One region of the Exiguobacterium sp. UBA1053 genome, then DNA from elsewhere that is predicted to be linked to it. Evidence: predicted binding sites of a transcription regulator. Region 1 holds the regulator's gene; the other holds the start of a gene.
What was found. The regulator Rex, encoded in region 1, represses fermentation and respiration genes when NADH is low (regulators of the CRP and FNR family bind a similar motif). The targets are predictions, from matches to a motif close to TTGTGAAATATTTCACAA.
Positions count from the first base shown of each region.

Region 1 (15,626 bases):
AATTTTTGTGGATTGAGGATGCCGCCGCCGACCGCGACGATGACCGTCTTCGAATAATGGATCCGACCCGATTCTGCTTCTAAGACGAAGTTGCCGAAGACGTCTTTTGCGATCGAGATGATCTTTTCATTCAATTGAACAGTCGGTTGGAACGTCAGTCCTTGTTCGACGAGTTGAGCCATGAGTTTTTCACCAGTGATCGGTGGTTGTCCGCCGACGTCCCAGATCATCTTTTCCGGATAAACGTGCAATTTTCCTCCGAGTTCTGCTTGATACTCGATCAATTTCGTCTTCATGCCCCGAAGACCACTATAGAACGTCGAATATAACCCTGCAGGTCCTCCGCCGATGATTGTTACGTCGAACAACTCCTGTTCCCTCATCTCACTCACTCCTCGTCTTTGATTACGATTGATTATCATTCTCACTACCTCATGATAACGTGAACATCTCTTGAACACAAGAAAAAATGTTGACAGCGTTTTTACAGGACTGGTATGGTTAATGAGACGATAGTGATAATCATTATCATTGAAAACGGAGAGAACAACGAAGGAGTCGTCGCGTATGGTACGTCTAGCAACAGAAGAAATCAATATCGGCTACGGTGATCGTCCCATCGTCAAAGACTTGTCCGTCCAAATTCCCGATCGACAAATCACGACGATCATTGGGGCGAATGGATGTGGCAAATCGACTTTATTGAAAGCGATGACACGGATCATTCCTCATCAATCAGGACGTGCATTGCTCGATGGTCTCGATATCGCCAAGGAAAGTACGAAGCTACTTGCCCGGAAGATGGCTATTCTGCCACAAACTCCAGAAAGCGCAAGTGGTCTGACGGTCGCAGAGCTCGTCTCATACGGTCGTTTCCCGTACCAAAAAGGATTCGGACGCTTGACGAAACACGATTACGAGATCATCGATTGGGCACTCGAAGCAACGGATACGATGGCATTCAAACACCGTCCGGTCGATGCGCTGTCGGGTGGTCAACGTCAACGGGTCTGGATTGCGATGGCACTCGCCCAAGAGACGGACATCATCTTCCTCGATGAGCCGACGACTTATCTTGATCTCGCCCACCAACTCGAGGTGCTCGAACTGCTCGAACATCTCAACCGGACCGAAGGACGGACGATCGTCATGGTCCTGCATGATTTGAATCAAGCGGCACGGTTCGCCGACTATATCATCGCCATGAAAAACGGTGAAGTTGTCAAAGCCGGAACGTGTGAGGAAGTCATCGCAAAAGACGTCTTACAAGAAGTATTCCATATCGATGCTGAAATCGGACGCGATCCGCGGACGAACAAGCCGATGTGTATCACCTACAACTTAATCAAGGGAGATTGAATCATGAAGAAACTACTTTTACCGGTTCTACTCATTCTCACGCTCGTCATCGCAGCGTGTGGCAATACAGAGAAGAAGGACAATGCAGCATCTGGGTCGAAAAACGAGACGATCACGTACAAATCGGAGAATGGTGACATTAAAGTTCCGGCTAATCCAAAACGTGTCGTCGTCCTCGCTGGTTTTGCCGGCAACGTCATGGCACTCGACGTACCTGTCGTTGGTGTCGATTCGTGGTCAAAAGCGAATCCGAAGTTCGACAAGCTCAAAGATGTCACGGAAGTATCGGAAGAGAACGTTGAAAAAATTATCGAACTCGAACCCGACTTGATCATCGGCTACTCGACAACGAAAAACCTCGATAAAATCAAAAAGATTGCTCCGACGGTCACGTACACATACGGAAAAGTCGACTACTTGACGCAACACATCGAAATCGGTAAATTGCTCAATAAAGAGCAAGAAGCACGCGACTGGGTCAAAGACTTCAAAACACGCGCTGCTGCTGCCGGTAAAGACATCAAAGCAAAAATCGGTGAAGATGCTACTGTGTCTGTCATCGAAAGCTTCGATAAACAACTCTACGTCTTCGGCGATAACTGGGGTCGTGGAACAGAGATTCTCTATCAGGAAATGAAATTGAAAATGCCGGATAAAGTCACGAAGATGGCATTAAAAGACGGATACTACGCGTTGTCACCAGAAGTCCTTCCTGAATACGCAGGCGACTACCTCGTCTTCAGTAAGAGTGCGGAAGCGGACAACTCATTCACGAAAACGGATACGTTCAAGAACATTCCAGCCGTCAAAAACGATCGTGTCTTCGAAGTCGATTCGAAGGAGTTCTACTTCAACGATCCGCTCACACTCGAACGTCAACTCGAGTTCTTCAAGAAAAGTTTCCTTGGCGCATAATGAATAAGGGAGGGAACCTGCGGGATCCCTCCCTTTTTTTGCGGCTCACTCACTGAATCAGAAATGGAGGCGACATTCATGTCAGCTGGTCGAATTCCGTTCGGCATTAAAATCACACTCGGTCTCGTCCTCTTTTTCGGGATGTTCTGGATCGCGATGACGTTCGGTGCCGCCGATACGACGACGCGCGAAGTCTGGAACGCTTTGACGTTCGGACCGTTGAATGAAAAAGCAAAAATCGTCCAAGAAATCCGCTTGCCACGGGAACTGGCAGCAATCCTCGTTGGAGCGGCACTCGGTGTCTCTGGCGCCATCATGCAGGCGATGACACGTAATCCCCTCGCCGATCCTGGTCTGCTCGGTCTGACGGCAGGAGCAAATGCGGCACTGGCGCTCGTCATCGTCCTTTTTCCGAAAATTGACTACTTCGGGATCATGATCGCGTGTTTCGTCGGAGCAGCACTCGGGGCAGCACTTGTCTTTGGAATCGGCGCTTCGAAAAAAGGCGGCTTCTCTCCGCTCCGGATCGTCCTTGCCGGTTCCGCAATCTCAGCGTTTCTGTACGCGATTGCGGAAGGGATCGGGATTTACTTCAAGATTGCCCAAGATGTCTCACAATGGACGTCCGGGGGACTCGTCGGGTCGACATGGGGACAACTGCAAATCATCGCGCCGGTCATCGCAATTGGAATCGTGATTGCGTTTATTTTCTCGCGGCAATTGACGATCCTCAGTCTTTCGGAAGAAGTCGCGCTCGGACTCGGACAGAACATCCAGCGGATCAAAGCGGTGCTTTACGTCGTCGTCATCCTGCTTGCCGGTGCTGCCGTAGCACTCGTCGGTAACATGGCGTTCATCGGGCTGATGATTCCGCATATCGTCCGCGCGATCGTCGGGACGGACTATCGGTTCATCCTGCCGATGACTGCGATCTTTGGTGCGACGTTCATGTTGCTTGCCGATACGATCGGACGGACGCTGTACGCGCCCTATGAGACGCCGGTCATCGCAATCGTCTCGATGCTCGGGCTACCATTCTTCCTCTTGATCGTTCGGAAAGGAGGGCGTGCTTTCTCATGATGGAATCTCGTTTACGCCGTCGCCAGCAACTGACGTTTTGGACGTTACTGGCACTATTGATCGCAACACTCGTCGTCAGCATCGGTCTTGGACCTGCTTCCCTGTCGTATGATCGTTTACTGCCGACGTTACTTGGAAACGGATCATTCAAAGAGGAGTTCGTCCTGTATTCGCTCCGCTTGCCCCGACTGCTCATCACCGTCATGGCAGGAATGGCACTCGCCTTATCCGGTGCGATTCTCCAAGGAATCACCCGCAATGAACTCGCTGATCCTGGTATCATCGGCATCAATACGGGAGCTGGCGTCGCCGTCGCCTTGTTCTTCCTGTACTTCCCGACCGATGTCGGGTCATTCATCTATCTGTTACCGATCGCTGCCTTCTTCGGTGCACTCGTCACCGCGACAGCGATCTACCTGTTCTCGTACGACCGTGTCCAAGGACTCCAACCGATTCGCTTGATCTTAACGGGTGTCGGCTTCTCGATGGCGCTCTCCGGAATCATGGTCATCCTGATTTCATCGACGCGTCGCGAGAAGGTCGACTTCATCGCCAAATGGCTTGCCGGTAACATCTGGGGAACGGACTGGATTTTCGTTTACTCACTCTTACCGTGGTTACTCGTCTTGATTCCACTGACATTCTATAAGGCGAATAAGCTCAATCTGCTTGCCTTGAATGAACCGGTCGCAATCGGTGTTGGCGTCGCGATTGAAAAAGAACGGATCCAACTCTTGTTGACAGCCGTCGCGCTTGCCGCTGCTGCCGTCTCTGTCACCGGTGGAATTTCCTTCATCGGTCTGATGGCGCCGCATATCGCCCGCGCCCTCGTCGGACCACGGCATCAGTTCTTTCTGCCGATTGCCCTCTTACTCGGCGGCTGGTTGCTTGCGTTCGCTGATACGATTGGACGCAACATCGCGGGACCAGACGGCGTACCGGCTGGGATTGTCGTCGCCTTGATTGGAGCACCGTACTTCATTTATCTACTGTTGAAGAAATAATCAAAAATCCGCATCAAACAGCTTCTTTTTCGCTGATTGATGCGGATTTTTTGATTTTATCGTTTCCACCACGCACGTTCGATTTCACCCATCGTCACGTACGCCGGATCGATTTGTTTTGCTGTCCAATTCATTCGATTGACACTGAAACTGACTCCCCCAACCCAAAAGAGGAAGATGACAAATAAATAACCAGGGGCACTTGGAATCGACAGCATGACGACGGCAATTAGCCACGCAACAACATAACCGATGATTGTCAGACGAGCTACTTTTTGAACAGTCTGTTGATAGATAGTCGTTGTTAAATACGACTTCATGAGTCGTAGCCGGACGATTTCTCGAGCGACTGCCGTCGCGCAAAGACAAAAGAGCATGATTGGGAAAAAGACGGATGCAATCGCCGGCACAAACCAAGCGGGTATCGCAAAAATTAGTCCAGGAATCAAAAAGAAATAGGCGACGACACGCACCGGACGTTTCATTACATTCAGACGTGCTTGTCGCTCGAATAGGTGTTCCATTGCGATGTTCCTTTCTGTCTGACGAAGCGGGCTACTTCTCCGTCACTGATATAATCGGGATCACGCGCTCCGTCGCGTCGGATGATCCATTCGCTGATGAAATAGAGCGGTGTTAAAATCGTAAAAATTGCCACAAGCATCTGCCAAAACGGTCCTTCGATCGTCTGGGTGATGACGATCGTTAAGATCGCGTACAGCAGGACGTGACTACCAATGCGTAGTAAAAATTGGCGACGGACCTGCGCTTTTGAGATGTAGCCGTCTAAAATTTTTCGTTTTTTTAGTTGGTAGCGAAAATCAGAGCCGAGAAAAAGGGCTGGAATCGTCAAAATCAACAAGGGGATGTCGGTCCACTCGATCAGGATACCGACTGTTATGAATAAGAGCACGTTCCAGTACCAGCGTGTGCCGAGCCACTCGACATCCCGGTACGCGAGCGCAAGTTTTTGTAGACGTTCTTCACGAGCCGTTTGCATAGCCTCTTCTCCCTTAGCGCGCTTTGTGAATTTCTTTTTCCGTGATATACGTTGGATCAATCTTTCGTGAGATGAACTCTAACGTTTTTCGACAGAGCCAGTAGAACGGAATGACGACGATGACGAGACCGATCAAGAAAGATGTATTCGGGCGATCGACTGCCCAAACGATCAGACCGGCGAGTGCTCCGTACTGTAAGATGCCAATCAACACATGCACCTGATAGAGCCGTCTTGCTGAATCCTTTGATGTGTATTCCGCGACAAGCGCGAACCGCTTCCGTTGTAGTAACATGTCATAGCCAAAATACAATAACGGGACGATCATCGCGTAGATTGGTTTCTCGAGTGTATTACTGAGCGCTAAGAATGCTGCAAGCATGACCCACATGACGGTCTTCGTCTTCTGATGCATCTCTTCGTACAGCGCTGCCAATGCATCCGTTTGTGTATGTACGTGTTCCATGATCATCCACCTCTCTATACTGTCATATACTTACATTTTACTAGATTGGTTTCATCTGTAGTACGATTTTCGAAAAAAAAGACGTCCTACCGCTTAGGGTAAGACGTTTTCCATGAAGACTACGCACTGACCTGAATGATCAGATAGATGACGCTATAGGCAACGATCGCGAGCGGTATCATCGCGACACCGATCAGCCAACCGTTTTTGTCGCGGATACCGAGATATAAGACGAGACACCCTACAATGAAGGCGATTAAGGTCGTGAACGGATTCATGGTTGTTCCCCCTCTGACTTGTTTCTGTTCTTAAAATTCCCCCTCTTCTCATCTCATAAACCCTTCAAGGCGCTTCGGCACGCAAGAAAAGCCAGACGGATTTCCGCCTGACTTCATCTTTTGTTCCTTATTTTTTCGTGATGACGACCGTTTTCGTAACAACGTGTCCACCGAGGTCCTTCAGTTTCAAGTTGTACGTGTTTTTCCCCTTCTTGAGCGTCACTTTTTTCGTGATTGTCTTTTTGAAGGCTTTCATCTCGTACGGCTCTTTGAACGCCCGGCGGTATTCCGCGCTACCGTTGAAGTCAAAGCGTAATTCGCTGTAGTTATCGCGAAGAACGATCTTCATCTCGGCTGTTTTTGTTTTGCTTGAAACGGTTTTTGGTGCAGTGACGCGAATCGTCGGTAATTCTGTGTCGATGATGACTTGACGACTGAACGCCACACGGTTTCCTTTACCATCATACGCTTCGACCTTGAATGACTTGACGCCATCCGTCGTGTACGTCACGTCGTGGCTGAAGGCATAGTTTTGCTGGGCTGCATCGAAACGCAATTTAACGGATTTTCCGTTGATTTTGAACGATTTGATGCCTGATTCATCAGAGACGTGACCTGCGATGTTGATGACTTTTGATGTCGCAAGACCAAGTGCGACCGGTGTATCGATTTGAACGTTCGGTACCGCTTTATCGACACCTGTCGTGTTGACGTCTTTTTTCACACTGTTTCCTGCATAATCCTTCACGACGAAGGCAATCTTCGCGCGCTCTGGAAGATCCGTCAACGTGTACGCTTTTTCTGTTGCAGCAAGCGGCTGTTTCAAGACACTCTTACCATTGACGAGGATATCGTATGACGCGACACCTGTTCCTTGGTCACCTGCTGTCCATGAGAGCGTTGATTTCGACGCATCCCATTTCACGGTTGCGGCTGGTTTTTTCGTATCGACATAGACTGGGAAGAGGTTCGACTGCCATTTTGCATTCGGATAATCGATCACGGATTTGACTTTATAGTAGTAAAGACCATCCTTGACCGGTTTCCCGTTGATCGTTCCGTCCCAAGCAGCGCTTGTGACTGGTGTGTATCCGTCCTCTGAACCACTATCATAGTAGTTCTTGACGACGTCCGTTTGCGTATCGAGCTTCTGAAGCGTTGCTTTGTTGCGGTCAAGAATCGAGTACTCGACTTTTTTCGCATTACGGAGGAACGAGATGATCGGGAAGGCTTCATCTGCGCTACCATCGTTGTTTGGTGAGAACGAGACTTTGTTCGCGACGACATCGCCAGCAGCGTTTGCGCCGAGGAATTCGAAGTTATCCTTCACTTCTGTCGCTAGACCTGTCAAACCATAGAACGTGTTGTCTTCATCGTACAATGGTGCGTCTAGAATCGGAGCTTGATCCCATTTCCCTTTGAAGCCAACGTAAGGAACGGTCAATTCTGGATTCTTACTCTTCGTATCGATCAAACGGACGAATCCTTCGACGAAGTAGCCGTTCTCAAAGACTTGTTCGAGCGGAAGTTCGTTTGCCCAGTCCGTTGTATCCTTTAGATCGACCGATACACTGACTTTCGTTGAACTCTTCGGATTAATCGAGACCGAGCTTGCTTTCTTCGAGCCCACTGCGAATGAGATCGGATATGTGCCCTTGTTCGCGTCCACCGTACCGATCGTTCCCTTTTTAAAGATGCCGTTTGCTTCGAGGAAGTTTGATCCTTCTGCACCGAGATCTGATTGAACCGTTCCGGCTAACTTATATGTCACTTTTTCACTGCTGTAGTTTTTCAAATCAAGTGTGAACGTGAACTTCTCGCCGACTTCCTTCAAGGATGCCTTACCTTCACCTGACTTCGTCTCTGTGACGACGACTGGTGTCTTCATGGCAGCACGAAGATCCATCAATCCAGCTCCCTCACGACGTGGGGAGTAGAAGTTGCCTGTTTTTAGCTGCGCATTGTATTTTCCTTGATCGAGTTGCGGACGCGACGTGTTCATCAAGATGTTCTTCGCGAGTTTGACGCGTGTCGCACCATCGACTTTGAAGTCCTTCGCGATTCGTTGCATGACGAGTGCCGTTCCACCAGCGACGTGTGGTGCCGCCATCGATGTCCCACTCATGACACCATACTCGTTATCGTTGAGCGTCGAGTAGATTTTTCCACCTGGTGCCGTGATTTCTGGCTTGAAGTCAAGGCTTGGTGTGACACCCCAAGACGTGAAGTCAGACATTTGTCCTGCGACCGGGTTATCGGCTGAGACTGCTTTTCCGTCGAACGTGACAGCGATTGCCTTGCCCTCTTTTGCTTTTGCTTCAAGATCGTTTCCGTCTGCGATGCTGAGTGTGACGAGTGGAATCGTCGGATTGTTGAGCGCCATGCTGACGTAATCCCCATGATCGACTCGACCGCGGACGATGACACCTGCTGCCCCTTGCTTCTCAGCTTCTGCTTGGATCATACCGTAGTTGAAACCACCGTTACGCACGACGAAGACGACTTTCCCTTTGACGTCTTTACCTTCGTAGTTCGAAGCTTGACCGTCACCGACATAGACGACATCCTTCTTCTCTTTATCGAAGACAGCAATCGGATTCGGTGAATCTTGTTTTTGGTATGCCAAATAACCAGCATCCTGACCGTCGATCGTCAGTGCCATGCCTTCGAGTGTCAATTTCGTATTTTCGAGTGATGCGACTTGGAGTGCTTGGCTCGTTAAACCTGGTGCACCGACGACACCGATATCCGGGTTCGCTGTGTACGGATTACCTGCACCATGACCTGCGAATGCCGAGTTACCAGCAGAAATCGCACACAAGATGCCGTTGTTCATCGCGTTGACGATTGCGCGTTGTTCTGGATCATCTGCATTGACGAACGATGCCGTCGATCCGAGACTCATGTTGATGACATCGGCTCCGAGTGCAATCGCATCATCGATCGCTTTAATGTAGATATCGCTGAATGTCGATGGCATTCCTGGATCGTTTCCGAAGACTTTCATCGCGAGGAGTTGTGTTTCCGGAGCGACCCCTTTGATACCACCGTTTGCTTCATCGCCGTTTGCTCCGACCGTACCCGCGACGTGCATCCCGTGCATCGATGCGCCCGCACCTAAATCACGGATTTCGCTATCGTGATCGGCATAGTTATAGCCGTACGGTACTTTTTCCGTGAAGTACTTTCCTTTTAAGCCTTTTGTTTCTTTCGCACTATCGACTTTCGAAGAAGTCAAATCAATCTTCGTCTCTGGGCTCAAGACCATGTCCTTATGCGATGGATCGATTCCCGTATCGATGACGGCAACGATTGTTCCTTCCCCTTTAAAACCATAGTCCTGCCATGTTTCCTTCGCATTGACCATGTCCTTGCTGTACAGCATGTCTGGCTTTGCACCTTTAGCAACTTCCGGACGCGCATACTCATGGGCGATATGTACGCTCTTGACTCCGCTCAGTTGTTTAATGTCTTCGATGTCCCCGAACTTGACTTCACCACTGAATCCGTTGATGACGGTTGTGAAGCTTTCCTTATATGTAACGGGAATCGCCTTTTTAGCGATGGCTGACTTGACTGATTTTTGGACGTTGACGAGGCGATCTTTGATCGACTCTTTTTCGGCATTGCTCAATGTGCTATACCGCTTGTTTTGAGCTTGTGCGATTTGAATCGCCGGCTTCTCTTCCATCTCGATGACGACACGGACTTTATCCGATTGTTTGTAGTGCTTCTCTTGCCCCGATTTCTTCAGCGAGAGCGCTTGCGGTTTTTGACCCGTTGCTTTGTCTTGCGACGACAGTGCACCTTGCGCACTGACTAGATTGGAAGACGTCATTAAGACGGCTGCCATAAGTGCAATTTTCTTCTTCATGCGTTCGTTTTCCCCTTTTCTGTAAAACCATAGTAGTACTACTAATAAAACAGTTAAACGAAAATTCTGTATATTTAGTTTAATGAATTTAATGGAAATAAACAATTTATATTTGCCTATTTTTTTAATTTATTTGTTTTACATGACATTTTATATTTTTAAGGAATTTAACTGGGAGAAAAATAAAAACTCCTCGACGCCTCGAGGAGTTGGATATTTGGTATTGGTGGAGACTATCGGGATCGAACCGACGACCTTTTGGCTGCCAGCCAAACGCTCTCCCAGCTGAGCTAAGCCCCCATGAATTATCTTTAGTATACGTATCACTAACTGCTTTATCAATATAAAAATAACGCTTTCATAAAAAAGAATTCCTTCCAAAAATCGTTGGAAGGAATTCACGATTCATTTATTCAATTCACGCATCAAATCCGCCTGTCGTTCAAGCTCTGCCTGTTGCTCGAGGATCAAGACTTTTTTGTACGTTCGCGCAGAAATCAAGATGCTGATCTCATAGAGAACGAACAATGGAACCGAGATCATCAAGTGTGACGTCACGTCCGGCGGTGCGATCAATGCCGCAACGACGAACAGCGCAAAGTACGCATATTTCCGATTCTTTCGCATGAAATATGGCGTCACGAGACCCAGACGTGTCAGGAACATCGTCACGACCGGCAATTGGAAAAGAAGACCGAACGGCATCGTCAACCGGATTAAGAAACTGAAGTAGTTCTCCACTCCGATGACTTGTTCGATTCCGAGCTCTTTCCCGAGATCCGTTGAGACTTCAAGCAAGAAGGGAAGCAACCAGAAATACGAGAAGGCTACGCCAGCCAAAAACAGAAAGAAGATGACCGGAATATACGTCAATGTCGCTTTTTGCTCCTTGTCATAAAGTCCTGGTCGGACGAATGCCCAGAGTTGATACATCCAGAACGGTGACGCTAAAATCAGCGCAATAATGAACGCAAGATTCAAATACAACATTAAAGGATCGGCGACGTTGAAGGCATTCAAACCGATACCGAGCTCTTTTAAGTCTGCTTGCAAGAAGCGGACGAGCGGTCGGACGAGCGGAAATGCGACAGCGAACAGGACGACGACGATGATAAGCGACCAGACGATCCGCTTTCGGAGTTCGTCAAGGTGCGACGTCATGCTTTGCTCTTGATCAACCGTCATGATTCAATCACTTCTCTTTCGGTTCGTCCTTTTTATCGTCGTCCATGATGCCGTTCGTGGCATTCTTGAACTCTTTCAATGTCTGACCTGCAGCACGTCCGAATTCTGGTAACTTCTTCGGTCCAAAGATGATCAACGCGACGACCGCGATTAATCCGATGCTCGCAGGTCCGATACCTAGTGTGAGCGGAATAAGGTTTTCCATTATGATTTCACTCCTTCAGCTGATTGCGAATAATGCTTCATGAAATAAACTAACGACTGCAACTCGATCGATAAATCAATGTGATGGACCCGGACGCTCGCTGGCACGTTCAACCGTGCAGGCGTAAAGTTCAGGATGCCTGTCACACCATACTCGACTAACTCATCCGCTACTGACTGCGCGAACTGGGATGGAACCGTCAAGATGGCAACATCGACCTGATTCGCTTCGATTTGTTCTTTCATGTCCGAAACATGATAGATTGGAACGTCATGCGTCGTTGTTCCGACCTTCTCTTCGTCCGCATCAAACGCAACGACTATCCGAGTACTATTATTCTTTAAAAAGTTATAATTTGCAAACGCTGTTCCGAGATGACCGACCCCGATTAAGGCAACATTCGTCACCTCATCTTGATTCAAGGTTTTGCGGAAAAACGTTAAGAGATGTTGAACGTTGTATCCATACCCCTTCTTCCCTAATGCCCCAAAGTAGGAAAAATCGCGACGAATCGTTGCTGAATCAACCTTCACCGCCTCGCTTAACTCAGCAGAAGAGACGCGGAGCTTGCCTGAATTGTATAAACTTTGGATGAAGCGATAATATAGCGGCAACCGTTTTGCTGTCGCTTGTGGAATTTTTGTGTCTGGTCCATTCATCCTGCAGTTCCCCCTTCGGCCACATCCATCGTGGCACCCAAATCTTTGCAAAAAGCTTTCTACTCTCCTTGATTGTAAACCACTTCACATAGAGTCACAAATAATATATTCCGCAGGACCTCGCGCTTTTGTTCGTGATAGACTAAAGGGTGGAAGGATGGATGGAAATGATACTCTTACAAGTCAACCAACTCTCGAAATCATTCGGCGTCGAGCCGATTTTAGAAAATATCAAATTGGAAGTACAAGAGCGCGACCGCATTGCGCTCGTCGGACGAAACGGTGCCGGTAAATCGACCTTGCTCAAAATCATTGCTGGCGAACTCAGTCATGACTCAGGTGACATCATGAAAGGCAAGGATGTCAAAATCGGTTATCTCGCGCAGGACAGTGGTCTTGAATCGAACGAGACGATCTGGAACGAGATGCTGACCGTCTTCGAACATCTTCAGGAACAAGAACGAACACTGCGCCGGATGGAAATTGAAATGGGTATGGAGCATATCTTGAACGACCCGGTCGCGTACGATCGTCTCCTGAAGACGTATGATCAAGCGCAACACGACTTCTCAGAAGCGGGTGGTTATCAGTTCGAAGCAAATATCCGCTCCGTCCTGCACGGTATGCGCTTTTATCCGGATGATTATTCGCGCCGGATTCAGACATTATCCGGTGGTCAACGGACACGGCTTGCCTTAGCGAAGATGCTCTTACAAGCACCAGAGCTTCTCATTCTCGATGAGCCGACCAACCACCTCGATATCGATACGCTCGCGTGGCTCGAAAGTTACCTCGGTGGTTATCGTGGTGCCGTCCTGATCGTCTCGCACGACCGGTACTTCCTCGACCAAGTCGTCAATGTCGTCTACGAACTGTCGCGCAATGTCTGTCGTAAGTTCACGGGGAACTATACGAAGTACTTGGAGCAAAAAGCGGCCTTATACGATCAGGAAATGAAGCAGTTTGAACAGCAGCAAGAAGAAATCGCGAAGATGCAGGACTTCATTCAACGGAACATCGCCCGGGCGACGACGACAAAACGTGCCCAAAGTGTCCGGAAACGGCTCGAAAAGGTCGACCGACTCGATCGTCCAGATGGAGATGAGCGTAGCACGGTCCTGTCCTTCCCGATTGAAAAACAGAGCGGGAATGACGTTCTGCAAGTCAATCAACTGGCGATCGGTTACGAAGAAGCTGTCTCAAAAGACATCACCTTCCGCTTGCAACGCGGTGAATCACTGGCACTCGTCGGACCGAACGGAATCGGAAAGTCGACGCTTCTAAAAGTCCTCGTCGGTCGCTTACGCCCCCTCTTCGGTGATTTCCGTTTCGGAACCGGCGTCTCGATCGGCTATTACGATCAAGAGCAGGCGGAACTCAATGACCGGAACCGTGTCATCGATGAGATTTGGAACGAATGGCCACTGATGCGTGAACAAGAAGTTCGGTCTGTCCTCGGGCAATTCCTATTTAGCGGTGACGATGTTTTCAAGATCGTCCATGAGTTATCCGGTGGCGAACGCGGACGTCTCGCGCTCGCGAAACTGAAACTCCGGAAGACGAACGTCCTCGTCCTCGATGAGCCGACGAACCACTTGGATCTGGATTCGAAGATGGTCCTCGAAAATGCGCTCGTCGACTACGAAGGGACATTGCTATTCGTCTCTCACGACCGTTACTTCATCGACCGGATCGCGACCCGCGTCATCGAGATGAGTGAAGCCGGCGTGACGGAATACCTCGGTGATTATTCGTACTACACGGAGAAGAAAGCGGAGCAAGAAGAGATTGCGCGTCTTGAAGCAGAGGAAGCAAAAGCCGCAAAAGTCACTGCGTCGAAGACGATCGACAAGGAAGCACAGAAAGAAGAACGCAAGCGCCGTCAGCAAATCGAACAGCTCGAACAAGACATTGAGCGGCTCGAACAGCGTTCGGCAGAAATCGAACAATTACTCTGTGAACCGGAAATCTTCAATGATATTCCGAAAGCGACAGCTCTTTCAGCAGAACGTGACCAAATTGATGTCGATCTACTCGAATTGATGGAACGATGGGAGAACCAACACTGATGCGGACGAAAAGCTTTTTCATCAACTTGATTCAAGGACTGCTATCCGGCATCCTTTATTTCGTACCGATGTATGCGGACTATGTGTCCACCTTCATCCGGCCAGATGCTTTTAATGCCGCGCTTCCTTTGTTCCTCCTGATTTCTTGTATGATCGGTCTCGTCATCCAGACATGGAGCGGTCTTTTCGTCAGTTTACTTTCGGGATTATGCTGTACGCTCCTGACGACACAGCTATTCGTCGAACTCACTGACCCGTTGATCTTATCGTATTACGGTAGTGTCTCACCGCTCACCGCTTTCTTGATCAGCTGTGTCGGCATTTGGGCACTCGCGATCGTCTTTTATTTGCTCGATGGCTATCAGTACAGTAAACGTCATGGTCTTGAAGCCTCTTCAAACGAAATCGATCCGCAACCTTGAAGTCCTATCGCTTAATCAGATGAACGACATGAGAAAAAGGAGTGGAGATTCCGGTAGCTAGACCGGTCTCTCCACTCCTTTTCGTTTGAATCGAAACGTTCCTCGTCGAAATGGATCGTACGATGCATCAGGCATTCACACTTCTATCATTTTGTCGGTCGGGCAATCGTAAACGTCTTCCCGATCGTCGCATAATCATTCCCTGCTAAACGAGCGACAGCCTTCAATCCTGCTGCGTCAATCCGGAACGAATCGACGAGTTCATCCGCGACGTGATAACGCAGTACTTCCCCAATCAGAAGATCGGCACCTTCTAGCTCGACGTGTTGCGTCAAGCGCATCTCGAAGCGGATTTTCGCTTCGGCGATTCCGGGTACTTCGATCGCGTCACTATCGACGAGCGTCAAATCCGTCCGTTCGAGCTCACTTTCACCATAAGCAAGTGGCGCTGCTGTCTCATTGACTGCGTCGACGATCTCTTCGCTGACGATATGGATGACATAACTTTGTTTCGCCAAGATGTTACGTGCCGTATCCTTCTGACCCTGATCCGTCCGTTGTACGGCAATCACCAGTTGTGGCGGACTGCTTGATGCGACCGTAAAGAAGGAAAAGGGTGCGGCGTTGACCGTCCCGTCTTCTCCTTGCGTTGTCACGAAAGCAATCGGACGCGGAATGATGCTTCCGATCAGTAATTTATAATTGTCTTTTGCGCTAAGCGTTGATGCCTCGAACTTCATGAATGACCCACCTTTTTCTTCACCCGATGAGTGCAGCGAGTGAATAGTCTCCAGCACCGATCATCGCTACACCAAGCGCGATGACGATCAATGCCATGTTGTATTCGTACCCGTTCTGCGTCACCCAGTAACCATTCGCACCGTGTACTTTAACGATCGCGACAAGCATCGATCCGATGATGAGGAGTGCTGCGATCCAGAGGAATACGCCTCCTGCAAACAACAAGCCGCCGATCAATTCAGCAAGACCTGCTGTAATCGCGAGTGCCTTCCCTGGCTTCATGCCGATTGATTCGAACCAACCGCCTGTTCCAGCGATTCCGTGTCCGCCGAACCAACCAAATAATTTTTGTGTCCCGTGTGCAGCGAA
Region 1 covers NZ_DCDO01000013.1:1,117,560-1,133,185, forward strand. Annotated here, with positions in the region: gene B3G15_RS13300 (NAD(P)/FAD-dependent oxidoreductase) at 1-383, opposite strand, end outside; gene B3G15_RS13305 (ABC transporter ATP-binding protein) at 568-1,359, shown strand; gene B3G15_RS13310 (iron-hydroxamate ABC transporter substrate-binding protein) at 1,363-2,274, shown strand; gene B3G15_RS13315 (FecCD family ABC transporter permease) at 2,353-3,354, shown strand; gene B3G15_RS13320 (FecCD family ABC transporter permease) at 3,351-4,358, shown strand; gene B3G15_RS13325 (hypothetical protein) at 4,415-4,882, opposite strand; gene B3G15_RS13330 (hypothetical protein) at 4,849-5,358, opposite strand; gene B3G15_RS13335 (hypothetical protein) at 5,372-5,824, opposite strand; gene B3G15_RS13340 (hypothetical protein) at 5,944-6,102, opposite strand; gene B3G15_RS13345 (S8 family serine peptidase) at 6,230-9,976, opposite strand; tRNA gene B3G15_RS13350 (tRNA-Ala) at 10,201-10,276, opposite strand; gene tatC (twin-arginine translocase subunit TatC) at 10,382-11,161, opposite strand; gene B3G15_RS13360 (twin-arginine translocase TatA/TatE family subunit) at 11,169-11,366, opposite strand; gene B3G15_RS13365 (redox-sensing transcriptional repressor Rex) at 11,366-12,025, opposite strand; gene B3G15_RS13370 (ATP-binding cassette domain-containing protein) at 12,193-14,094, shown strand; gene B3G15_RS13375 (hypothetical protein) at 14,094-14,516, shown strand; gene B3G15_RS13380 (flavin reductase family protein) at 14,663-15,256, opposite strand; gene B3G15_RS13385 (DoxX family protein) at 15,276-15,626, opposite strand, start outside.

Region 2 (15,626 bases), on a different contig from region 1:
TCTTCCATCAGGACGACGAGCAACTCATCTTTCCCTTCAAAATGCACGTAGGCTGTTCCGTAGCCGACGCCAGCTTGTTTGATCACTTGTGAAATCGTTGCCGTTTGAAACCCTTGTTCTAAGAAGACGTCACGTGCCGCACTCAACAGTTTTTCGCGTGTCCGCACTGTGCGCAGATGTCGTTTATCGATTTTTTCTGGTTGAGAAGATGACATGTCCTTCACTCCTTTTGTTTTCTCTATTCGATAATATTGACACAATGTCAATTTGTTTGCTACGCTTTTGTCAAAATTGATTGAGCATTCATTTGAGGAGGATGACGTATGACACTGCAAGCAAAACGGACCGATGCTGCTGCTCAGGATGAGCAAGATGCACTCGCTGCCTATCGTGATGAGTTTTATCTGCAACCGGGTAGTATCTATATGGACGGAAACTCGCTCGGCTTATTATCGAAGCGTGCCGAGAAGACGTTGCTCGAGTCGCTATCAGACTGGAAAGAACTCGGAATCGATGGCTGGATGAAAGGACGTCATCCTTGGTTTGAATTATCGGAACGTCTCGCTGCTCTCAACGCTCCGCTCGTCGGCGCACAAGCGGAAGAAGTCATGGTCACTGGTTCGACGACCGTCAATCTCCATCAACTCGTCGCGACATTCTTCCAACCAACAGAAGGACGAGATAAGATTTTAGCGGATGCGCTGACGTTCCCGTCGGATATCTATGCCCTCCAAAGCCAACTTCGCTTACGTGGTCTGGATCCGGAGACACATCTCATCCAAGTACCGAGTCGGGACGGTCGCTTTTTAGAAGAAGACGATATCATCGCCGCGATGACGGATGATATCGCGTTAATCGTCTTGCCGGCGGTACTTTACCGAAGTGGACAAATTCTCGATATGGAGCGTTTGACGAAGGCAGCACACGACCGTGGCATCCTGATTGGTTTTGATGGTTGTCATTCCGTCGGAGCCGTTCCCCACGCGTTCCATGACTGGGGCGTCGACTTTGCCTACTGGTGTAATTACAAACACTTGAACGGTGGTCCTGGAACAGTTGGTGGATTATTCGTCCACGAACGTCATTTCGGAACGTTGCCTGGTCTGACGGGCTGGTTTGGTTCGCGGAAGGATAAGCAGTTCGATATGGATCATACGATGACACCGGCGGCGCATGCCGGTGCCTTCCAAATCGGCACACCACACGTCTTAAGTCTTGCTCCACAAATCGGTGCATTAGAGATGTTTGACGAAGTCGGTATCGAAGCCGTTCGGACAAAATCACTCGCGCTGACGCAGTACATGATGGACCTTGTCGAGCAGGAACTCACATCGTACGGTTTCGTCATCGGAAATCCGATCGATGATAAACGCCGCGGGGCGCATCTCAGCCTCGAGCACCCGGAAGCAGCACGGATCTGTAAAGCACTCAAGGAAAATCGGATCATTCCCGATTTCCGGGCACCAAACATCGTCCGTCTAGCACCCGTCGCGCTCTACAATACGTTTACCGATGTCTATGACGTCGTCGCGACACTTAAACGAATCATGAAAGATAAAGAATACGAACGTTTCGCGAATGAACGCGAAGTCGTTGCTTAAGGAGTACACCATGGAACAACCTACTGAACTACGGCGTGAACTCAAGACACGTCAACTCACGATGATTGCAATGGGCTGCGCGATCGGTACCGGTCTCTTCCTCGGAAGTGGGCTTGCAATCGGGCTTGCTGGACCGAGCGTTTTGATCAGTTACGCAGTCGGCGCCTTCATCGTCCTACTTTTAATGGGCTGTCTGGCTGAAATGACGGTCGCCCATCCGACATCTGGCTCGTTCGGTACGATTGCCGAACGATACATTAGTCCGTACGCGGGTTTTCTCGTCCGCTATTCGTACTGGATCGCAAACGTTCTCGCAATCGGCGTTGAAGTTAGTGCGATCGCCATCTATATGAAATACTGGTTCCCGGACGTTCCCGGGGTCGTCTGGATTCTCGTATTCGCTGCCGCGTTGATTTACATCAATGCTACGACAGTCAATACGTTCGCAACCTTTGAGTACTGGTTCTCGGTCATTAAGATTAGTGCCATCTTACTGTTCATCCTGCTTGGTGCTTACTTGGTCATCGGTAGTCCGAGCCCTGAGATCGGTCCACAAAACTTTACGAATGATGGTGGCTTCATGCCATTCGGCTTCTCGGGTCTCTGGATTGCGATCTTCATCTCCCTGTTCAGTTTCCTCGGAACGGAATTGATTGCCGTCACCGCTGGTGAAGCGAAGGATCCAGATGTCGCCGTACCGAAAGCATTAAAAGCGACGGTATTCCGTCTCTCGACGTTTTATGTCATCACGATTGCTTTGATGTTGATGATCGTTCCATGGCAACAAGCAGGCGGTGTCGATCAAAGTCCGTTCGTTAAAGTAATGGAGATGCTATCGATTCCGTATGCAGGCGGCATCATGAACTTCATCATCCTGACGGCGGCGCTGTCTGCGATGAACAGTCAACTGTATGCTTCGACACGGATGATGTATTCGTTATCGAAGGCAACGTATGCGCCAAAAGTATTTGGGCGTTTGAATCGAAAAGGTGTACCGCTCTTCGCACTCGCCTTGTCGACACTTGGGATTTTTCTCGCGGGGATCATCAGCAGTCAATCGAGCGTTTCTTATCCATTCATGATGGGAATTTCGATGTTCGGGGCGATTTTCACATGGTTCATGATTTTCATCTCCCATCTGTACTTCCGTAAAGCCTGGGAACGTGAAGGTGGACGGACGTTACCGGTTCGGATGATGGGCTATCCCTATCTGACTGCCCTCGGTGCATTGTTGTTATTCGCACTCGTCCTGACGACATGGTTCACGGATTTCCAAATCGTCTTGAAGTTTGGTGTACCGTGGTTAGTGTTCTTATCGATTGCCTATTTCTTCTGGAAACGGGCGCATCCGGAACAACCACAGACCGCTGAAAAACGAAAACTGAATTAACATGATAAAGGGGATGAATGGGAATGACAAAGACAGATCCTACGTCTATTGAAGCATCGATTCAAACGGATTTTAAGAAAGATATGTCTTACGGGGATTATTTGCAACTAGATCCATTGCTTACGAGTCAACATCGATTATCGGGGCATCATGACGAGATGCTGTTCATCATCATTCATCAAACGAGTGAACTCTGGATGAAGCTGATCCTGCATGAGATGCGAGCAGCGACGCAAGCGGTCGCAAACGATGATCTCGAATCGTCGTTTAAGATGCTCGCACGTATCTCAAAGATTCAGCACCAGTTGATTCAGTCGTGGAATGTTTTGTCGACCTTGACCCCTGCCGAATATCTAGAATTCCGTAACGCGCTTGGTCACTCATCCGGTTTTCAATCGTATCAAAACCGTCAAATCGAATTCACGCTCGGCTTCAAGAATGAGCAGATGCTAAAAGTGTATGCGCATGACGAAACACTCTATCCGATGATGCTCGAAGACTTGAAGACACCAAGCATCTACGACGAAACGATCCGAGCGATGGCGCGCCATGGGCTACCGATCGACCAATCCGTCCTTGATCGTGATGTCACGCAAGACTGGACGCCGAATGCAAGTGTCGAAGCAGCTTGGGCAAGCGTCTATCGGGATGTTGAACAATACTGGGATCTGTATGAGCTCGGTGAAAAACTACTGGATATCGGGAGCCAGCAACAGATGTGGCGCTTTAACCATATGAGTACCGTCGAACGGATCATCGGACAAAAGCCAGGAACGGGCGGTTCTTCTGGTGTCAGTTATCTACGACGTGTGCTCGACCACCGATTCTTCCCGGAACTGTGGTCAGTCCGCACGACATTATGAGGAGGATGAAGCGATGACACGATGGATTGATGTTTCACAACCACTTGATCGCCACGTCACGACGTGGCCGGGAGATACACCGTTTGAAGCGACATTGACATGGAATAAGGCAGACACCGGTTCCGTTAACGTCGGAAAGGTAACGATGAGTCTGCATACTGGCACTCATGTCGACGCGCCGTTTCATTTTGAGGATGCCGGACAAAAAATCATCGATCTTGATCCGGATCTCTACATCGGACATGCGCGCGTCATTTACTTACCAGGTCGTACAGAAATCACAGCCGCTGATTTAGATGGCTTTGAGCTAAATGATGTCCAGCGCTTGATCATCAAAACGGATGGTTGGATCGACAAATCAACGTTCCCAGAAACGATTCCCGTCTTGACGCCAAGTCTTGCTGAGCGTCTCGGAGAACTCGGGATTTCGCTGATTGGTCTCGACTTACCAAGCGTCGATGCGATCGATAGTAAGGAAATGGCGGCCCATCACGCACTGGCGCAGCATGGAGTCCATATCCTTGAAGGACTCGTCCTGGATGCGATCACGCCTGGTGATTACCACCTCAACGCTGTTCCACTTCCGCTCGTCGACGGCGACGGTAGTCCCGTCCGTGCCTTACTTCGTCCATACTAAAAAATCCGTCCAGCAGGCGCTCTGCTGGACGGATTTTTTGTTACTTAGGTAGTGGTTCGAACAAACTCGCTTCGATTTGACGAACGACATGTCCTAGGACCGCAAGCGATGGATCAACCTCGAATCCTTGATCCAAGGAATGATTGGCTCCTTCCATGATATCAATCGTCAGTTGTGAGGTGCGACACGTTTCAAGTGCCGCTTCATCATAAAACTTATCGGCTGTTCCGATGACGAGGAGTCCAGCTTGCGACGAATTGGCGATTTGTTCAGCCACTTCAGTCAGGACGGGTGTTAAGAAGACAAAGCGTGCTGTCTGTAGACTCGGCTTAGCAAGTAATGCCGCTAGCGGAATCGTTCCTAACGACTTTGCGATGAACTGAACGTTTTCGTATGTATGTGTCGCCAGCACTTCAGAGACGACAGCGTCGACCCGGCGCGTCATGCAGGTATTCGATTCAGTGTCTGACATCGAAAATAAATCTTCCGTCACATAGTGAATACAGATGACATCGATGTCTCGAGCTAGTAACGCCATCCGGCTATAGTAAAAGTAAGGATGGTCGTACAAATAAGATGCTCCCGAGATCAAGAAGCAGACCTGTTTGGATCCCATTTGAAAATGATCGTATGAAACGGTTGTCTGATCGACGACGATAGATGATTGTGTAATGCGCATGAAATCCCTCCGCGTTTTTTCTAGACTTTACCATTTCAAAAGTAGACTGTCATGCCTTTTTCAGCTCTCCCTTATAAACTAAAAAAGGCGATGCACCACATTGGGTCATCGCCAATCCTATATCTTTATCCAATCGGAGCAAACACGGACTGTTCGACTTGTTTTAACTCATAGAACGCTCCTTGTCGCGCCATCAATTCGGTATATGTTCCGACTTCGATAACGTGACCTTGATCCATGACGATGATTTGATCCATCGCTTCAAGACCCGCTAACCGGTGGCTGACGAGGACAAGTGTCGCGTCCGCTGCCCGTGCGAACAATCGATTGAGAATCATCTGTTCCGTCAAAGCATCGACGGAAGACGTCGGTTCGTCAAGCAAGTAAAGCGACGCTTCCCGCAAGAGCACACGAGCAATTGCTAAACGTTGCTTTTCTCCTCCAGACAAGTTCTCGCCTTTTTCAAATATACGATCGTTTAATTCGAACGTCGTTAATCCGACATCATCGAGCGCTTGACGCATCGCCTCGTCCGTTGCTGCTTCGTTCGCGAGCAATAGATTATCGCGAAGCGTTCCATAAAAGTAATGATTCTGTTGCAAGACGACATTTGCGTGTTGCCAAAGCCCTTCCGGATCAACCGTCCGACTCTCTTGACCAGCAATCGTTAATCCGTCTGTCGGATACATCCGTAACATCAATTGAAGTAACGTGGATTTCCCAGAACCACTCGCCCCGACGATTGCCGTCTTCTTGCCGGCAGGAATCGAGACGGTAACGTCACGTAAGACCGGGCGCGGTGCATCAGGGAACGTGAACGTCAATGCATTCGTTTCAAAGGATAGTGCCTGATCAAGAACGAACGTGTCATAAGTTGGCTCTTCTTGCTCGGTCACGACTTCATCAAGTCGTTTCGCAGCATGCCGGCTGTCTTCAAAAAAGCCGGGTAAGATCGCCATCGGTGCCGCATTCTCGAAGACCGTCAGTGATGTCATGACGAGTAAGGCAAGGAAGACCCCTTCGAGTTGTCCGCTCGCGACGAAATAGGCACCGACACCCAAAACGAGCCAGGAGATGATGAGCGTCACCATCGTATTCAAAGCCAAGTTCGAAACAGCGTGTAAACCATTACGTTTTTCTTCCTCGACATATCGTTTCGCGACGGCATTCAGGTCCTGTTCTTTTTGATCAAGTTGCTGGTAAATCTTTAAGTCACGATAGCCTTGGAACAACTCTGTCACTTCTGTCGACAAGTCACCACGGCGGACACGAACTGAGCGTGCGAAACGCTGTTCGCGGTACGCGAACCAACCCGGAATCAAGAAACCCGTCAGAATCAAACCAAGTAGTAGAATCCCGGCAATCGTCCACGAGAAGAAACTGACGAAAAAGATCGTACAGAAGAAGACCAGCAACAAGACGATCGGTGGATAGAGAACACGTAAGAACGTATTTTGCAGACTTTCGACGTCACCGACGATCCGAGCAAGTAAGTCCCCACTCCGGTATTTACCGAAAATTCCTGGCGCGAGCGGCTCGAGTCTCCGGTAGAACGACGTCCGGATATCACTAAGGATCGTAAACGTCGCCCGGTGCGAATAATAACGTTCCGCATACCGACTGACGGCGCGCGTCAGACTCGAGATTTTTTGCAGGGCAATCAAGACAGCGAGCGTCTGGATCGGTGGCAACAAGGCTGCCTTTGAAATCAGGTATCCACTTGCTGCGAATAAACCGACCGCTGTCACACCGGCGAGGACACCGAAGAAGATCGACCAGGCGATATCGCGTTTTTGATGCACCATCAACCGAAAGACTCCTAATAATTCCTTCATCGTGTTTCCTCCCCTCTCTGGACGCTACGCATCCGCGCATATTCCGAATCGCGACCAAGCAATTCATCATGGGTGCCACGATCGACGATTCGTCCGCCGTCGAGAACGACGATTTGATCTGAGCGCTCGATCGTATGCAGGCGGTGTGCGACAGTAATGACTGTCGCTGCTTGTCCAAGCTGTTCGATCGCTTGTTGAAGCAATCGCTCCGTTTTGACGTCGAGTCCTGTCGTCGGTTCATCAAAGACGATGACGTTCGGTCGTTTCAAGAACGCGCGTGCCAACGCAACGCGCTGTTTCTCGCCACCTGATAGACCACGTCCACCTTCTCCGATCACCGTGTCGATCCCTTCAGGTAACGTCGCAATCAGCTCCTCGAGCCCTGCTGCCTGCGCCGCCTCAAAGATCTCTTCCGGCGTCGCTTGACGGAGTTCACCGATCGCGATGTTTTCTGCCAGCGTTCCGGCATACAGATACGGATGCTGCGAGATGTAGCTCAACTGACGGAACCAGCTCGCTTCCTCCACCTGACTGCGATTAATCCCGTCGAGCAGAATCCGTCCTTCTTTTGGATCCGCGAGTCCGGCAATCAACTGTAAGACAGTCGACTTACCGGCACCACTGCGACCAATCAACGCCACCTTTTGATACGGCTCAATCGCAAGTGTCACGTCTTGTAAGGCAAAACGTCCTTCTTGATACGTAAAATCAACTTCATCCAAAACGATTCGTGGTGGACGGTTCATCGCAAGTTCTGATTGACCAAAGGCAACAGGACGATCGTCTGCCGTTAGTTCGGCTGCAATCTGTTTCGCTGCCGCGACACTACCGCGTCCTGTATGGAAGGCAGCACCCATCTCTTTTAAGGCAAGATAGTACTCTGGTGCCAATACGAGCATCAGGAATGCCGGGATGAAGGTGATGCTTTGGAACAGAATCAAGCGTAGACTGACTTCAAGTGCGATCATTCCCATGCTGAGCATCGAGATGAACTCAAGCATCAACGATGACAAGAAGGCGAGCTTCAAGACCGTTAACGTCGCATCCCGGAAATCAAGACTGCTTTTTTCGATGACGTCACGTTGTCGTTTCGCACGACCAAATAACTTCAAGGTCGTCAGTCCTTGCAACGTATCAAGGAATGTTCCCGAGAATGCCGTCATCTTCTCGAGTTGAGCATCCGCCCGCTTTTGCGTCATGATTCCGATGATGATATAGAACAACGGAATGAACGGTGCTGTGATCATCATGACGAGACCGGTGATCCAGTCATAGCTGAATGCCGCGATCAAGACCATCAAGGGAACGATCGTCGTCTGAACGACTTTCGGCAAGTATTGACTGTAATAGCTGTCCATCTCGTCTACTGCGTCGAGCAAGACACTGACCTTCTGTCCTGCTTGCCCTTGTAGCATCATTTCGACCGAGCGACCCGTGTATTTCGCGACGAGTGCTTCCCGAAGCGCCTGCTTCATGTGTGCCGATAACGTCGTACCGAGACGACCGTTCCAATACGTCACGGCGACCCGGAGCAACAGCATCCCGAGGACGACGAGTAGTAACGGAATGACGGCTTCAAACGGTTGTTCCTTCAGGAAAATCCGATCAACCGTCAACACGATACCATACGATTGACCGACGACCGCAACCCCCATCAGGAAAGCTGCCATGATGAATTGAATGAGAATACTGCGTGGAATCTTAACGATTCCTTTTAATGGATTCATATACAAACGTCCTTTCACAAAGTGTGAACGACTTTTAGTGAATATTTTCACATATCGTACATTCAGTATACCGAATCCGGAACGGGGATGCCATGCAGATGCTGTCGAAAAGGTGTGACGGTTTTGTGAGAGCATATGACTCGACAATCCTTTCGAATAAAACAATTATGGATATACATTATCCACGTTTAACGAAAGGAGACTTCTCATGCAAATGAAAACTGGGGTTGAGCAATCCGTCTATGCGATGTTGCTCTTGACCTTCCTTCCGGATCGCGCTGTGTTGTCCGGTGAATTCATCAGCCAGCAACTCGGTGCCTCGCCAACCTATTTTCAAAAACTCTTACGAAAACTCGTTCAGGCGGATCTGTTGTATTCCGTACCGGGCGTCAAAGGGGGCTTTCGCTTACGGCGTCCGGCAGACGAAATTCAAATCTTTGACGTTTATCAAGCAATTGAAGGCAAGCAGACGTTGTATGCGTCAAGCGGTGTCTTCGAGGATTTGATGGGAATTCAGGAACAGGAAATCGGTCTACTCTCGAATCTGATGACAGAGGCGGAAGAGGCGTGGGAATCGACTTTAAAGCGCGAATCGATCGGATCGATCCGTCAAGCAATCGATGCCTCCTGTCCACCGAAACATTTAGAACGGTTGCATGCGTTAATCACAGACCGGATGATGACACTTTAATGAACAGAAAGAGGTTTTTACTATGGTATTGAATCGTTATTTTGACTTATTCGACGCGTCACGTACGGACGCACAAGCTTTTGAGGATCTCGTTTCCTTATTCACGACAGACATCACGTTCGTTCTGAACGGACAACCAAAGCATGGCATCGACGCCTGGAAACAGTTCGTCCGTCATGTGTTTACAGCGAATCAAGACATTAAGCACATGTATGCGGGCTGGGAAGAAACAACACCAGGAACGTATGAAACACGCTGGGCAGTTTGCGGAAAACGGGCAGACGGTAGTGTCTTCACGCAAGACGGAAAAGATATCGCACGTCTCGATGAAAACGGACGGATCGCTTACCTGGAGAACGTTCCAGATGATCCGACGATGTTCCGTTCATAAGGTAAGTTCATATCAGCAAAAAACTGTGTCCCGCTTTTAAGCAGAACACAGTTTTTTTGATTTCTAACGTTTGATTACGAGTCGCTTCAGCAAGTAGCCCGTGATGACGAGTAACGACGCAATCGCGATATAGACCATGTATACCAACAAGTTTGGCGCAAATCGTGACACGATGTACGTCAATACGACGACAGCCGTATACAGCAACAAAAAATAGACTGATGTGCTTCAACTTCGACACTCCCCTTTGAATCCTTCTCTCTTCTTTACGGAAACGACTGGAAAATGTTTCAAAAGGTATGTCTTTATTTCGTTTTATAGATTCTTCGCTTTGAATGTGTCTCCACCTTCGATCGTGCCGTTATCAAAGCCTTTTTGGAACCAACGCTCTCGTTGCGCCGATGTGCCGTGAGTGAAACTTTCCGGTACGACATATCCTTGTCCTTTCTCTTGTAACGTATCGTCCCCAACAGCATTGGCTGCTGTCAACGCTTCTTCAAGATCGCCTTCTTCGAGCAAGTTTTCTCCTTGCGCGTGATGCGCCCAGACGCCGGCATAATAATCTGCCTGTAGCTCGAATCGAACGAGGTATTTATTGAACTTCTCCTCACTCATTTGCTTTCGAAGTGGCATGATCTCATCCGATTTTCCAAGTAACGTCTGGACATGATGCCCTACTTCATGCGCAATGACATACGCCATCGCAAAATCGCCCGGTGCTCCGTATTTCGTCTGCAGTTCATCATAAAAGCTTAAATCAATGTATAATTTCTGATCACCGGGACAGTAAAAGGGACCGACGGACTTCCCTGCTTGTCCGCAAGCCGAACTAACTTGATCCGTATATAAGACGAGTGTCGGTTTTTTATAGGTCTTACCATCTTCTTTAAATTCTTTCGTCCAGACTCGTTCCGTATCAGCCAAGACGACGGAGACGAAGTCCGCTGCTTCTTTTTCCTGCGCTGTTTCCTCATACGTCGTATTTTGCTGATCCCCACCGGTTAAGTCTCCGAGTAGTTCAGTTGGATTACCACCCATCAAAGTGATGACGATCAGCAGGATGATCCCGACACCACCGCCGATACCGGCGATTCCTTTCCCACCCATTCCCCGCCGGTCCTCGACGTTCGAACTCCGTTCTCTTCCCTTCCATTTCATGCGCTTTCCTCCTACCCGTTTCGTTATTGTTCTTTACCCAAAAGCTTTTATACGTAACGCTTCAGGACATCATGGATGAAACAGAAGTCTATTGATTTGATGCATTTTCTAGGAATATCCTTCTACTGTAGAGAAGATTAGTAGCAGAACCGATCTTTCGGATCCAATTTTTTCTACGCAAAGGAGGTACGACATGAAACCTCATCTACTTTTTTTATCTTGGCGTGATGCTCGACATCCACAAGCCGGAGAAGCTGAAACTTTTATTCATGAAATGTTGCGGCGTGTCAGTACTACCTACCGAGTTACCCATTTGTCTGTCTCATTCAAGGGCGGATCACCGACGGAGTATCGAGATGGTATCACTTACCTCCGTTATGGTACGACAGCTTCTCTTATTCCATATGCACTTTATTATTACTGGTCTTATGCTAAAACGATTGATTTAGTTCTGGATCATTTGAATGGGTTTCATTTCTTCACACCACTTTATGTTCCACGTCATAAACGAACTTTATTTCTTTATCAATTAATTCGTGAGCGTTGGTCGACGACGCTTGTGTTTCCTTTTTCAAAGCTTGGCGAATGGACAGAGACTCGACGGTTAAGCTGGTATAAAGATAGTCATGCCTTGACTGTCAGCCCCTCTGTTGTAGACGAACTACAAAGTGCTGGTTTTACTAACAGTCATATCACGATGTTGCCGCCAGGACTTTCCTTTTCCCCGTGGTCTGAACAGGAATGGGAGTTAAAAGAACATGTTCCAACCTTTCTATATATCAACCGTCTGAACGAAAAAGAACTTCAAGATGCGATTGGGGCATTCCTCATGGTCCAACGTGAGTTTCCTGAGACACGCCTCTGGCTGATTGGTATCCGTAACAGCTCTCATCTTTTGCAATACCTTACACTTCCCCTTCCTAAAGAAGTGAAGGATGCTATCACATATTACGATTCAGTCACTGAAACAGAAACGCGCCGCATGATGAGTCGTGCCACCGCTCTCCTTTTCCCTTCCATACGTGAAGGCGTAGGTTTTTCTATTATTGAAGCGGCGGCGGTCGGAACACCATCCATCGTATATGATGCTCCTGGTGTCCGAGACGCCGTTCAGTACGGCATGACAGGCTACATGGCTAAAAACAAAACACCTGGTGCACTCGCTGCCGAAATGCGAGCTTGCTTCCGAGATCCAGAGGAGTACGAAGCCATTCGCATCTCCGCTCATCATTTTGCACGGGCAATGGATTGGCAACAGACTGATCTCAAATTTCAAGAATGGCTGAGACGAGTACTTCTTGATACAAAATAAAGGGAAACTTCAAACGGTCTGACTTCTCCCAACAAGTAGAGAGAAGCCAGACCGTTTAAGTCAATCTTCATACTTTTTATTCTGTTCAAGGTTTTGGAGGATGTGTTCTGGATCAACGCGTTTTGTATAATCGGATGGTACTTCTGCGAAACGAATCACACCATTCGTATCAATGATAAACGTCGCCGGTTTCGGTAACTGCCAATCCTCATTTCCATTGTGCTTCGCTACATCAAGTCCCGATGCTTTGTAAATCTCAATCAAATAATCTGGCAAGTCGAACACCAAATCAAATTGACGGGATACATGTAAATCAACGTCACTTAAGACAGGGAAACTTAACGCATTCTTATTCGCCGTTTGCTCAGCAAAATCAGCTGTCTCCGGACTAATTGCAATGACAGTCGCTCTTTGAGCGCGGATTCGGTCGATTTACCGTTCGTACGCGCGAAGCTCGAGATTGCAGTACGGACACCAGCCACCCCGGTAGAACGTTAAGATAACAGAACCTTGCTCGAGTAATGTCTCGATCGCCACAGGCTTGCCAGATACATCGGGTAACGTAAAGTGTGGAATCGTATCACCGACACCTAGACCTTTTGCGATACCAGAAGCAGCCAGTTCTGCTGTCGCTTCCGCCATCAACCGTTGTTTCTCAGCAGGTGCCTTTTGTCGGAATTCCGATTGATACTGTTTGATTTCTTCGAGTAGTCGTGTCATATGTTCTCCCCCTTCATTGCTGTATGGAATAGCAAGGGGATTACTCGTTTGTCTCTTCTGACGACTCCTCCGCCTTCTTTCGGAATCGTTTGACGAACCCCATTAGTTGTTCCGGTGTTAATTCGAGCTTATTCTCATAGACATATTTCGTTCCGTATCCGAGTGCAAGGGTGGCGGTCGAAGCGACTCCCGCGGCAATGACGGCACCATATCCCGGAACCAGTTTCGCTATTTGTCGAAAAGCCGTCTTTCCGGAGTTTCCGACGATTGTCACGACAAGCAACTCTTTGGCACTCTCCTTGGATAACTGCCGTTCATACAGATTTGATAACTTGAGCATCAAGCCGATTTGAATTGAAGTCAACGGAATGATATCAGCTCCTGGAAACGGGACAGCACCGATCGCACCAGCAGCTGTTCCGGCACCCACGATCCAATTGTTGGCGATCTTCCCGCGAACGGTCGGATCCATCTGGCGAACGAACACATTATCCTTGTCGAACTTTTTTAAGATATCGAGGACCTCCCGGCGGAGCCGATCAATATTCGTTCCTTCTCGTGCTGATACGGGAATGATTTTTGGTCCTGGTAGTTTTTCTGCAATATGGCGAACGATCGTGTCGACATCATCCGTCGCATCCATCTTCGTCACGACGATCAAGACATTTTGGTTATGTTGATAGATTTTTCGAAAGTTTTTCGTCTCCGTCTCAGATAAAACGGTACCTGCCGCATTTAAAAAATAAAGGATGACATCGGCACTTTGATAGTACGTCCACGTCGCTTCCGAGTTCTGTGTATTGGCATCATTCAATCCTGGTGTATCGACGAAGATGACTTTATCCTCCGGATGCTGCCGGACTTGATCGATGCGAATCGTTTCACCCGGGCGCGCCCCGACCGTTGCGACTTCGCGACCAAGAATCGCGTTCAAGGTTGAGGATTTCCCCGCATTGACGTCTCCGATCAAAGCAACCGTCACGTCCTGCTCCAGCGATTGATTGAAATCCCGTCGCTCCGATTCAAACGACTGATCAAAGATTTCCTCCAGTTTGCGTTTCCGTTTTTGTTGATTGGTCTCGAGTCCTTCACCAAAAAAATCATCCATCGTGATCCCTCCCCCTTCTTCTGCTGTCTGTCTTTTCCCGTTATCCCTCGCTTTCAACACAAAGAAGGCAAGGGAACATTGTGTCCACTTGCCAAATTTTAGAGATATGTGCTACGTCGCTCAAGCAATACCGTATCGCGCCATCTGCCTCCGAGCCGACCAATTCGCTCCCGGCGACCGACTTCCCGAAAATCAAAACGTTCATGAAGGCGCAGACTCGCTTGATTTTCCGGAAAAACTTGCGATTGCAACGTCCAGATTCCAGCTGCTTCACTTGCTTGAATGACGTCGTCCATCAAGCGTGTGCCGACCCCTTTACCGCGTACTTCTTCCGCGATATAGAGGCTGATTTCAGCGACACCGGCGTATGCCGGAATCGAAGAGAATGGACTTAACGCGACCCAACCGAGCAGTTGCTCGTCTTCCATCGCAACGAGGCGGCTGTGTGCGTGGTGTTGCTTCGTCCATTCTTCGTACGGCAATGCCTCCGTGCGAAACGTCGCGTTCTCCGTCTTTATCCCTTGTTCGTAGATCCGAACGACTTCCGGGTAATCGTCCGCTGTCATTTGACGTACTTCCATCTCATCAGGCTCCTTTGTTGCTCACTGTTGATTCTAGTTCGACAGCATGCCAGGAGTCTCCTGTTTAATCGACGGTGAACGGAATCGGCTTCAAGTCGATTGGTGTATTCGTCACAGTGTTGGAATAGCCGGTTTGTAGATAGAAGTCATCGATTGCATCTATTTGTGACGCCGATAACGTGAACGTCGCCCGTAGTAGCTTTTGTTTCGCATCGATGACTTCAACAGTCGGTTTGATTTCGCGACCATCCGGTAGTTCGTTTCCTTGAATCAGGAACATACTGTTTTTAACATCCAACTTGATATCTGAATTTTTTTGATCCGAGTTCGTCAAGAAATCGACTTGTACGTGAGAACCGGACGTCTCTACCTGTTGAATCGTCATCTTCAATGGATGATGCGCATCTTGTTGCGTATAAGGGAAGGATGTCTTCTTTAGTGACAGCCAATGTGTCTTCGGTGAAAGGCTCAAAGAAGGATGCAACGTATAGGACCCGGATGGAATGACATAATTTCCGAATCGAATCCGCGAGACATCCGTTCGTTGCGACCCGGTAACTGTACCACTTACTAACGATGTTCCGACTGACCAGTTTTTGATGATTTCTTTCCCTTTATCATCAAATAGAGCCAGTTCTAGCCAATACTGATCCGCCTTCGGATAAACTGCCGTATAATCAAACGTCGTACTTGCCTGTCCTTTTGTCATCTGTTTCAACGTGATATCGACCGCATGATCAGGATTCTTCACCGTCGTATTAAACGTCTGTTCAATGGCTTGCAATCGTTTGACCGGAACCTCGAATTGCCAGTTCCCGTCTAGACCAAACATTTCCGAAATCACGAGTGGCACCTGCATGGAATCACTTAATTTCTGTAAGCCGACATCATATTCGATTCGTGCTTTCCAAACCTTACCGTCCTGTTTGAAAT
Region 2 covers NZ_DCDO01000002.1:22,091-37,716, reverse strand. Annotated here, with positions in the region: gene B3G15_RS00635 (TetR/AcrR family transcriptional regulator) at 1-215, opposite strand, end outside; gene kynU (kynureninase) at 324-1,601, shown strand; gene B3G15_RS00625 (amino acid permease) at 1,612-2,991, shown strand; gene kynA (tryptophan 2,3-dioxygenase) at 3,015-3,854, shown strand; gene kynB (arylformamidase) at 3,868-4,491, shown strand; gene B3G15_RS00610 (cyclase) at 4,532-5,170, opposite strand; gene cydC (thiol reductant ABC exporter subunit CydC) at 5,296-7,005, opposite strand; gene cydD (thiol reductant ABC exporter subunit CydD) at 7,002-8,732, opposite strand; gene B3G15_RS00595 (Rrf2 family transcriptional regulator) at 8,941-9,423, shown strand; gene B3G15_RS00590 (nuclear transport factor 2 family protein) at 9,446-9,814, shown strand; gene B3G15_RS00585 (hypothetical protein) at 9,878-10,024, opposite strand; gene B3G15_RS00580 (KPN_02809 family neutral zinc metallopeptidase) at 10,130-10,972, opposite strand; gene B3G15_RS00575 (glycosyltransferase family 4 protein) at 11,166-12,284, shown strand; partial or broken gene B3G15_RS00570 (peroxiredoxin-like family protein) at 12,345-12,926, opposite strand; gene B3G15_RS00565 (YcjF family protein) at 13,045-14,112, opposite strand; gene B3G15_RS00560 (GNAT family N-acetyltransferase) at 14,211-14,693, opposite strand; gene B3G15_RS00555 (DUF4179 domain-containing protein) at 14,758-15,626, opposite strand, start outside.
Region 2: the regulator Rex is predicted to act here: its motif matches at 8,768-8,785, upstream of cydD (thiol reductant ABC exporter subunit CydD).